One region of the Marinicrinis sediminis genome, then DNA from elsewhere that is predicted to be linked to it. Evidence: riboswitches for the same ligand, from Rfam matches in the RefSeq annotation. Region 1 holds a riboswitch; each other region holds the start of a gene.
The links. A riboswitch is a leader RNA that binds a small molecule or an ion and turns the genes downstream of it on or off. The one in region 1 is predicted to bind cobalamin.

Region 1 (3,277 bases):
AATTAAGTTAAAGATTGCACATGTGTATGAACAAATCCTCTTACTATAATTTTCATATAAACCTTGTTATATGATTTTAATAATTTGAACTAACGTATTAATTTATATGATAATAGCGGTCAGACATAGCGGGTTTCAGATATACAAGTATCCTGCAAAATGAAACAGACACAAACAGAAATCCATATGGAAACAACCTATAAAGGGACCTTGCCCCATTCAGCGGCTCAGATCCCTTACTTTCTCATATCGACAACAGTGAACCAGATGGTCATTAACCATCCCCACAGCCTGCATAAACGAATAACAGATGGTGGAGCCTACAAATTTGAAGCCAGCTTTCTTGAGAGCCTTGCTCATGGCGTCAGATTGGGGTGTGGTCACCGGCACCTCGGACATCGAGGACCAACTGTTCTGAATCGGTTTCCCGCCTGTGAACGACCACAAATAGTCCGTCAAACTGCCGTGCTTGTCTTGAATAGCGAGGCATGCCTGAGCGTTCGTCACCGCCGCCTGAATTTTCAGCCGATTCCGCACGATACCGCGATCTTGCAGCAGCGCTTCCAGTTTGTCTGATCCATATGCTGCCACCTTGTGCGGGTCAAACTGATCAAAAACGTGGCGATAGTGCGCCCGCTTTTGCAGGATGGTCCACCAGCTAAGCCCAGCCTGAGCTCCCTCCAGGATGATCATTTCGAACAATTTCTGATCATCATAAACCGGAACGCCCCACTCCTCATCATGGTACCGGATATACAGCGGTTCCTTCGTCACCCAGTCACATCGCCGCTGATCGACGGCAAGATCGCTTGTTCCCGCTTGCACTTCCTCTTTTCCCACTTGCAATTTCTCATTTTCTTTCATGCCTATCCTGCTTTCATCCCGACATCGCTCTTCCAATTCTTTTTACATCTCTTTCTTGCATCTCTTTTTTGCATTTTTCCTCTGCAACCTACTTTTAGACAGGTCCGCATCTCTACGCATTTTTACGCACCTCTACGCATCTTTACGAGGAGAAGTCCTGATCCTTCTCAATCGGGATGCGGCCCATAAATCCGCTGTCAATGGCGTGATAATAGCGAATCTCGTCCTCCCCTTGCTTCCAGCAAAGCAGCACCTCTTCACCATCGAGCATAGAAGGAAAATCAAGCAATCCGAATTCGACACTCTTCAGCCAGACACCCTGGCGATGAATATTTTGAATATGCAGCTTCGCCTGCAGCTGAATAAATTCCAGTTCACTTTCCGTCTGGAATATCGCTCCATCCTCTGCTTGCTGATCTTTAAGTTCATGTAAATATTCTGCTTTTTCCTTTAAGCTTTGCTGCAGTTGCTGAAGAGAATGAATTTCCTTTTTCAGGAGTGGCAGCAATTGTTCTGCTTCCTGAAGCGTAAAATACTTGTCCATGTTCTTCCCCTCTCTATTCAGCTGAAAGTCGGTTCATGTTTACGTGATTTCCTTATTCTTATTGTATGGGATTCTGCTCATTATTTCATCCCTTACCCGAATTCAAATGTGACGAATCTTTGCAATTACACATTGACAACCCCTATATATTGTTATATCTTTACATACAACAACTATATATTGTGGGAACAGGTGCTACAGCGACACGATCTTTACGCAACTTTATTCTTTGTCGCTGCCGCATAATAGGGAAGCTGGTGCAATTCCAGCACGGTCCCGCCACTGTAACAGCTGAGTGAAAAGACAATCGGCCACTAGTCCAATCCATTTCTGCATGACTGGGAAGGCGTCTTTTCAAGTTTATTCCATTTCGAGCCGGAATAGACGGATCACGAACGATTCTGGTGATCCAGCTGAAGTCAGGAGACCTGCCTGTTCTGTCAACACTGATATACCTACGGGAGATAGGGAGGTGTTTTGCAAGGACACCGGATCTGTTCCCTGTAAAGCATTTTTACGTTTTTCGTAAAAATGCTTTTTTTTATGCCTGAAATAACCTTAAACAGCAAAGGAGCATCCGCATGAAACTATTAAAACGAGATGGTACGACGGAAGAACTAACCTTTTCCAAACTGAAAAACGTCATTGACTTTGCCTGCGAGCCTTATTCCGCTTGTGATCCGATTGAACTGGAGACGGCGATTTTGCCGTATTTCCGCAATGAAATGAAAACAGCCGAGCTTCAAAAAATTCTGATCCGACTTGCCGTTGAGAAGACATCCATCGAAACGCCAGACTGGCAGTACGTGGCAGCTAGACTGCTCGTCTATGACCTGTACAGAGATGCGGCTTTACGTAGGAGATATGAGCATCTCGGCTATGGCTCGCTCTATGACCTCATTGTTGAACTGACCGAAGCCGGCCTGTACGGAGGCTATATCCTGCAGCACTATACGAGAAAAGAAATCGAAGAGCTGGGCAGCTATGTGAAACCGGAACGTGACTACCTGTTCAATTATATCGGACTGAAGACACTAAGTGACCGTTACCTGATCCGCAGCTATGATGGCGAAGTTTGGGAGCTTCCACAGGAGATGTTTATGGGCGTGGCCATGCATCTGGCTATGAAGGAAACGGATCGCGTGTATTGGGCGAAGCAATTTTATGACGTGATGAGCCAACTGGAAATGACCGTCGCCACTCCTACCCTTGCGAATAGCCGCAAGCCGTTCCATCAATTGTCCAGCTGCTTTATCGATACGGTACCGGATGATCTGTGGGGCATTTACCATACGGACTCCAGCTTTGCCCAGGTGTCCAAACTGGGCGGCGGTATGGGCATTTATATGGGCAAAGTGCGGAGCCGAGGCTCATCCATCCGCGGCTTCAAGCATGCAGCCGGCGGTGTAATTCCGTGGATCAAGAATTTCAACAATACTGCAGTAGCGGTGGATCAGCTGGGTGTTCGTTCGGGTGCCGTAGCTGTGTATCTCGATGTGTGGCATAAAGATATTTTTGATTTTCTCAATCTGAAAACCAACAACGGCGATGACCGCATGAAAGCGCATGATATCTTCCCAGGCGTCTGCATCCCGGATTTGTTCATGAAAAAAGTCGAGGCCAGAGAAGACTGGCACTTGTTCGATCCGCATGAGATACGGGAAATAAAAGGCTATAGCATCGAGGACAGTTGGGGAGCGCAATGGGAACAGCGTTACGAGGAATGCGTGCAGGACCCGACGATTAGCAGGGAGACTGTGCCAGCGATAGATATTATGAAACGCATCCTCACCAGCTCGTTCGAGACGGGAACCCCTTTCCTGTTCTTCCGGGATACGGTGAACCGACTCAATCCCAACAAGCATGAAG
Region 2 (3,277 bases), on a different contig from region 1:
CAGCACAATCAGTCCCACACCTACATAAGGAACCAGGACAAAGGTAAACGACCACCCGCGCATCGCCAAACTGCCCAGCAGCCAAAATACAATCTCATTGATCACCTGATCGGATAACGACACCATGAACGATACGAGCGATCCCAGGAAAGCCTGTACCACCACCCCCGACAGAATGAGCGTTTCCAGCTGCAACTTGCCCTGGACGTTCGCCAGTCTCCATACGATCCACAGGCTGATGAGACCGGAGGCAAAAGCAGCAACTGGTATCGTCCACATACCTAGCCACACATGATGCAGACCGAACAGGATGAGAAAGGAAGCGCCCACTGCAGAACCTGAAGCAACCCCCAGCGTATACGGGTCTGCAAGTGGATTGCGCAGTACACCCTGAAAGCCTGCTCCCGCCAGTGACAGGCAAGCTCCGGTCAGGATCGCCAGTATTACCCTTGGCAGGCGCACTTTCAAAATAATCTGCTCAGACGAGGCGGGCCAGTCGGGTTCCACTCCGTCTCCGATGACGGGTAAGCTATGTATTAGAATTTTCCACACCTGCCATAGGGGCAATTGAGCCGTACCCATGGACAGACTGACCACAGCGGAAAGAAGGAGAAGCAGCAACCCTGCTCCTCCCCATACCGCTACCTTTCGTTTCATTCAAACACCAGATCTGGATAGATCCCTTTGGCTATCGCCAGCAAACCTTGTGTGACACGGGGTCCCGGACGAGAGATCAAATCTCCTTCAATGCCGATGAGCGCATCGTCCTGAATCGCTTGAATCGCGTCCCATCCACTGCGTTTTCGAATCATTTGCGCCAGCGTCTCGCCAGACTCTTCATCGGTTACGCCCAGGTTATATAAGATGACTTCAGGATTATCCTGAATGATCTTCTCTTCGTTGATCTGGTTCCAGCCTTCCATGTCTGCGGCGATGTTGATGCCGCCAGCCAGCGTGATCAACTCATGCATGAACTCGCCCTGTCCGACTGTCCAGCCTTTAGAAAATTCGATATATACCTTCTTCCTGTCTTCCGGTTTCACTGTACTGACTGCGTCCTGAACAAGCTGTATGTCTGCCTTCATTTCCTCCACTAACGCAGCAGCCTCCGCCTGTCTGTTGGTGATCTTGCCAATCGTCTCGATATGTGTGAGGATATCCCCGATATGATTGGGCTCGAACTTGAACAGTTTGAGATCACGACTGCGCAGCTGATCCACGACCTGCTGTTTCATGGAAATGCCCGTAATAACCAAATCAGGCTCCGCGGCGATGATCGCTTCCTCGTTTGGCTTCACAACCCCGCCGACCTTTGGCTTGTCCAGCGCTTCTGACGGGTAATTGTCATAATCCGATACGCCTACCACCTGATCTTCCAGACCAAGGGCAAATAAAATTTCGGTCTCAGACGGCGAAGTGGAAACGATACGCTGCGGCGCCTGATCGAACGTGAAGCTTTCCCCTGTCGCATCCTGCAATGTAAGCGGATAGATCGTCTGACTGCTCGCTTCCTCTTCTGCAGTTGTACCTTCCGCCTCCTGAGCTGGCTGCTCATTCTCCGAAGCTTCCACGTTGTTACTGCCCGTCTCCTGATTCACCTGATTCCCGCAGGCCACCAAACTCAAAGCCAACAAAAGTGCAATTAAACTTGTCCATCCTTTTTTCATTCTGGTTTCTTTCCTTTCTCCATTTCAGATTTGAGAGATGCTGAGGACGTTGAATGCCATACAGCATCGAAATGTCTGCTAGGATCAACCAAAAAGATCTCGTAAATTACGAAACAAACCTCATGAACAACCACATAGACCTTATAAAACAACGAAAAAGCCCCCCGTTTCCGCAGAAACAGAGGGCAGCATAAGGCGGGCATATAGATGGTATTGCCAGTCTGGCAACAAAAGACACGTTTATCCCGTCACAGCCGATCCTTTTCCGCGAAGGATTTCGTTGGCTATAGCCGAATAGGCAGGTCTCCTGGCTTACGGGTTGTACGAACTTCCTCCCCTTCCCGCTTCAACATGAATGAAACAGTGGGCTTGCGAGGTTGTCCCCGATTTACAGTGGCGGGACCGCGCCGGAATTGCACCGACTTCCCTTTTAACCTTGTCATTGACTGACAAGGCACCTACTGGCTGTATGTATTCAATTCGATCAGTCCAATCTCTCTGTTAGCATTATAGCTTAACATCTGGCAGAAATGAAGAGATAATTTGACAGTCATTCATCCAAAGATTGATAAAAATAAAGGATCATGGTGAAAAGTGTCGAATATGGACAGGAATACATAATGGAAGGATTGAAAAGTTTGAGAAATGCTAGGTCTAGAAGAGCCAATATGGTGAGAAGGAAAATATATGATGAATTTGTGGAATTTCTCCGTTCTAAACCATGATAAATACGGGGGTTTTAGGTGTTATTTGTAAATTATACATTATTACTGGAAGCATGATTAGAAGATTTTGAGGAACTGTTGTGGAATAGCATAATTCATATTTTTAAGCTAGTGATTTATTATTCATAATTATTAATAGTGGGATGTGAAAATGTGGAAGGAAAATATTACAAAAAGAATAGTGAAACGATCGAAAAATTAAAATATGATTTAAGATATTATTGTAATCAAAATAATTTAGAAACTCAAGAATTAGATCATCCAGAAAAGGGATGGGTATTTCAATTGAAAAAAAGTAGTAAGATTACACTTGGTATTTCATCTCGGGCAGTAACTGTGATTATTCAAAATATTAATGATGATATGGTTAAAATATCAACCGGTAATATTAAGTGGGCATCTAAAGTTACTGGGGGATTAGTTGCAATATTCAGTCCATTGGCATTGATTGCATTTCCAGTTCTCGTATCTACTTGTGTAGGTTTGGTTAAACAAAATAATATGTTAAAACAAATAGAACAATTTATAGAAAATCGCATGACTCTAATTGATAATTAAAATAAATGCTTCTTCGCCATACTGCATGGCTAATGTCTGTTTACTAGAAAATATGTCAATACTGCCTTGTATATCAGAATGAGGCGGGATGAAAAATGTGGGCATCAGCAAGCAGTAAGGATAATTTAATTTTGGATATGTTTAAAATTGCTCTTCAAATTAAAGATCCGTGGCAATTCGTACATATAGAGTTTGATGATCAGGATCAAGCTTGGCATTTGTTCATTGACTTTAAGCGCGGGGCAAAATTTTTATGTCCCTCCTGGGGTCTGTCAATAATTTTGTGTAAACTCATTTATAAGGAATCTCCCATAAGGGAGATTGACC
Region 3 (3,277 bases), on a different contig from region 1:
GCCATCGCCAGAAACTGATTGCCTGGCAGCCACTCTCCACTACGCTCAATCGCGTAATTCCAGCCGTCGTAGCCGCCATATGTCCCTTGCTCCAAGCCATTGATCATGGTCACGTAAGCACCGAAGGAGGAATCCTGGATGGTATACGGCCAATTCTCCAGCTTCAACGCATCCTGCAACGCCTCCAGTGCCTCTACTGCCTCAACCTCACTGGTTGCCGACCATAGCTGCGGACCAGAGATATGCACCACGACATCTGCCTCAGCCAGCCCTTCATACAGTCCTGGCTGCTCCTGCAGATACAGGGTGTAGGCCGTGAGAGCCAAAAACGCCTGTTCGGTGGCCATGTCATTACCGACTTCTCCCTGAACGTGTGCATATTGTCCCGAATCGGTACGGTAAGACAACAGCTGTTCGATCAGACTGACGCCGTCTCGTGAAAAGCGCTCACCAGCCGGATCTATGCCGACGGAAGCCAGGCCAATCACAGCCTGGGCAATACTTTCCGAAGCGGTCTTGTTCTGGAATCCGTCTGCCAGCCATTGCTCATCCAGCCACTGTACACCGCGATCCATCGCGTCCTGTACGCCCGCATAGGCATCGAACCCGCTGAGCGCGGACAAGGCCATCCCGGTCATATCCGGATCACTGTCTCCGTCTACGGTCAAGGACCAGCCGCCATCTTCATGCTGCGCCTGTACCAGCCAGTAGACCAGTTTCTCCACGTTCCAGTCCAGCTGTTCAGAAGTGGCCATCTCCGGGTAGCCCATGGCTTGCAGGGCTATCAGGGCATACATGACCCCGTTTGTCCCCTGTTTCGTCATCCCTTCGTGCGACAGCAGATCCTTCAGCAACGGATAGCCGTATACCTGTTCGTCCTCCCAGCCGCTAGCAACTAGGGCAATCAGGGTTTTCTCCAGATCCGTTACCAGCCGATACTGGCCTCGTTTCTCAACCACAGATGCAAGGATATGTGCCTGATAATTCGAAGGCAGCGTGTATCCGGCACGTACGAGTCCTGCTGCGGCCCATGGCGAAAGCGGCTCCTTTTTCTCCAGCATACCCGCCACTTGTGCCAGGCTTTCCTCTACCTGCTTGTGTACGGATGCGGCTGACTGATCAGAAGCCGCTCCGATTGCAGCGGTGGACAGGGTGCTGATCATCAGCAACATGACCATCCAGCCTGCTATCATTTTTTGAAATGCGTGTGTTCTCATCCTTTGTTTCCCCTCTCTCCATTGTGCTGCCTCAAAAAGACATAAAAAAAACTTCTCCTGTGCGGGAGAAGAATGTTCATCCAATATGCAGTGGCCGCGCGTTTGGAACAAAGATCCTCACGCTCTAACCGTCACCTGTCACGGATTGAACACCCTCCTATTCCTCGTAGGATTTGCTGGTGTTGCATACACAAGGCAGGTCTCCTGACTCAAGCATCATCGTTCTGCTGCTGTCTTCCCGCTTCAACCAGTTTGTTGAAACAGTGACGTGCATGCAGCGAACTGCTCTATTACAGTGGCGGGACCGTGTCGGATTTTCACCGAACTTCCCTTTTAAGCGCAATGATGCAATCCGGAGGATCACATATTTGCGGCACCTTGTCTATTTGGCTATGAATCTAGCATTTTCGTTTATCTTGATCTTGACTTGTCTCATCGTAGCATGGACTGTGCTATTTGTCCAACTCCTGCCTGATCCGTGCATGTACACGATCCGGAAGCTCCGCAGACTCTTCCTTGGTCAATTCTGCCGTTTCGATCGGAGGGGTGAAGATCACTTCTACCTGCTGATGCTTGTTCAGCTTTCCATCCTGCAGCAGCCGATAAGAATTCTTGATTACGACCGGTACAACGGGCGCTTTGGCTTTCAAGGCAAGCTTGAAGCTGCCCGCTTTGAAATCTTTCAATTCACCCGTCTTGCTCCGCGTTCCCTCAGGGAAAATAATCATATTATAGCCGTCTCGCAAAACCTGAGCCCCTTCGTTAATCGCTTTCAAGGATTGCCTCGGGTTGCTTCGATCCATGAAGATACAATGGATATAGCTCATCCAGTTCCCGATAATCGGCATTTTTTCGAGTTCCTTCTTGGCAATAAAACCGGATGGTGCCGGTACCGCGTGCATAATAATCGGGATATCAAAGATGGCCTGGTGATTGCTGACAAACAAGACGGATTGATCCTTCGGGACGTGTTCCAGCCCCTTCACGACGACCTCTGACTGAATCAGTTTGAATATATAACGGGACCAGTCCTTGGACTGACGATAGGCAACGGCTGTGCTGCCCGCGATGTCTCCCTTTTTACTTAATCGTTTCGCTTTGAAATAGTTCGGCAATGTCGTCACCATATAACCGGAAAAGCGAGCAAGATAGAGCAGGTTTTTCAGTTTCAAAACAAGACTCCTCTCTGGTTCTTAAGCCTGATACCAGAACTATTATACTGTACTCCCTACCGGTTGAAAAGAGGAAGTGTCTTCTGGCAGCTTGATGATAAAGTGGGTTCCGATGTTCTTCTGGCTCAGTACCTCGATCTTTCCGTTCATCGCCTTGATAATCTGGAAGCAGACCATCAGACCCAGGCCCGTACCGTTTTCCTTGGTGGTGTAAAAGGGCATGCCCAGCCTTTTGACTTCCTCCGGACTGAGTCCAATCCCGCTGTCCTGAATCTCGATCCAGATCTTGTCTTCCTTCCGATAGGCGGTGATATGCACGGCTTCCCCTTCCGGACTGGCTTCGATGGCGTTCTTGATCAAGTTGATCAGCACCTGATTCAGCTTCTCAGGTATGCCGGAAACGAGCATTTTCTCTTCTACTTCATAGGTAATAGAGATATTATTCAGCATGGCGAAGGAGGAGATAATCTCCATGACGGACTGAATCTGTTCGCCGATATTGATCTTTTCTTGCTTCTCCAGTCTCGGTCTGGCGAGGGTCAAGTAATCATTGATAATACTTTCAGCCCGGTCCAGCTCCTGAATCATCAGCTTCAAATATACCTTTTTACTGTCCGGCACGAAGGCTTCCCTATCAAAAATTTGCATAAAACCGCGAACAACCGTCATCGGATTGCGAATTTCATGGGCGACGGATGCCGCCAGGTGACCGATAATGTTCAATCTCTCGGCTTTCTGAATCTCCAGTTCCATCAGTTGCTTCTCCCGGATGTTCTCGACCATGTGAATAATCATCCAGATGGAAATCATGCTCACCAGCGGATAGAGGATATACAGGATAGCCGATTCTGTCGTCATCACCGCGCCCCGATACATCGACATGACGTA

Region 2: another riboswitch for cobalamin. It lies ahead of ACFSUC_RS01615 (ABC transporter substrate-binding protein); the one in region 1 lies ahead of ACFSUC_RS06600 (ribonucleoside-diphosphate reductase subunit alpha).
Region 3: another riboswitch for cobalamin. It lies ahead of ACFSUC_RS05650 (S-layer homology domain-containing protein); the one in region 1 lies ahead of ACFSUC_RS06600 (ribonucleoside-diphosphate reductase subunit alpha).

What each region holds. Positions count from the first base shown of each region.
Region 1 covers NZ_JBHUMM010000010.1:124,391-127,667, reverse strand. Annotated here, with positions in the region: gene ACFSUC_RS06610 (DNA-3-methyladenine glycosylase I) at 220-864, opposite strand; gene ACFSUC_RS06605 (DUF2203 domain-containing protein) at 1,007-1,408, opposite strand; cobalamin riboswitch at 1,582-1,858, shown strand; gene ACFSUC_RS06600 (ribonucleoside-diphosphate reductase subunit alpha) at 1,990-3,277, shown strand, end outside.
Region 2 covers NZ_JBHUMM010000001.1:336,742-340,018, forward strand. Annotated here, with positions in the region: gene ACFSUC_RS01610 (FecCD family ABC transporter permease) at 1-657, opposite strand, end outside; gene ACFSUC_RS01615 (ABC transporter substrate-binding protein) at 654-1,667, opposite strand; cobalamin riboswitch at 1,948-2,143, opposite strand; gene ACFSUC_RS01620 (hypothetical protein) at 2,546-2,950, shown strand.
Region 3 covers NZ_JBHUMM010000009.1:25,978-29,254, reverse strand. Annotated here, with positions in the region: gene ACFSUC_RS05650 (S-layer homology domain-containing protein) at 1-1,217, opposite strand, end outside; cobalamin riboswitch at 1,395-1,613, opposite strand; gene ACFSUC_RS05645 (lysophospholipid acyltransferase family protein) at 1,670-2,389, opposite strand; gene ACFSUC_RS05640 (ATP-binding protein) at 2,432-3,277, opposite strand, start outside.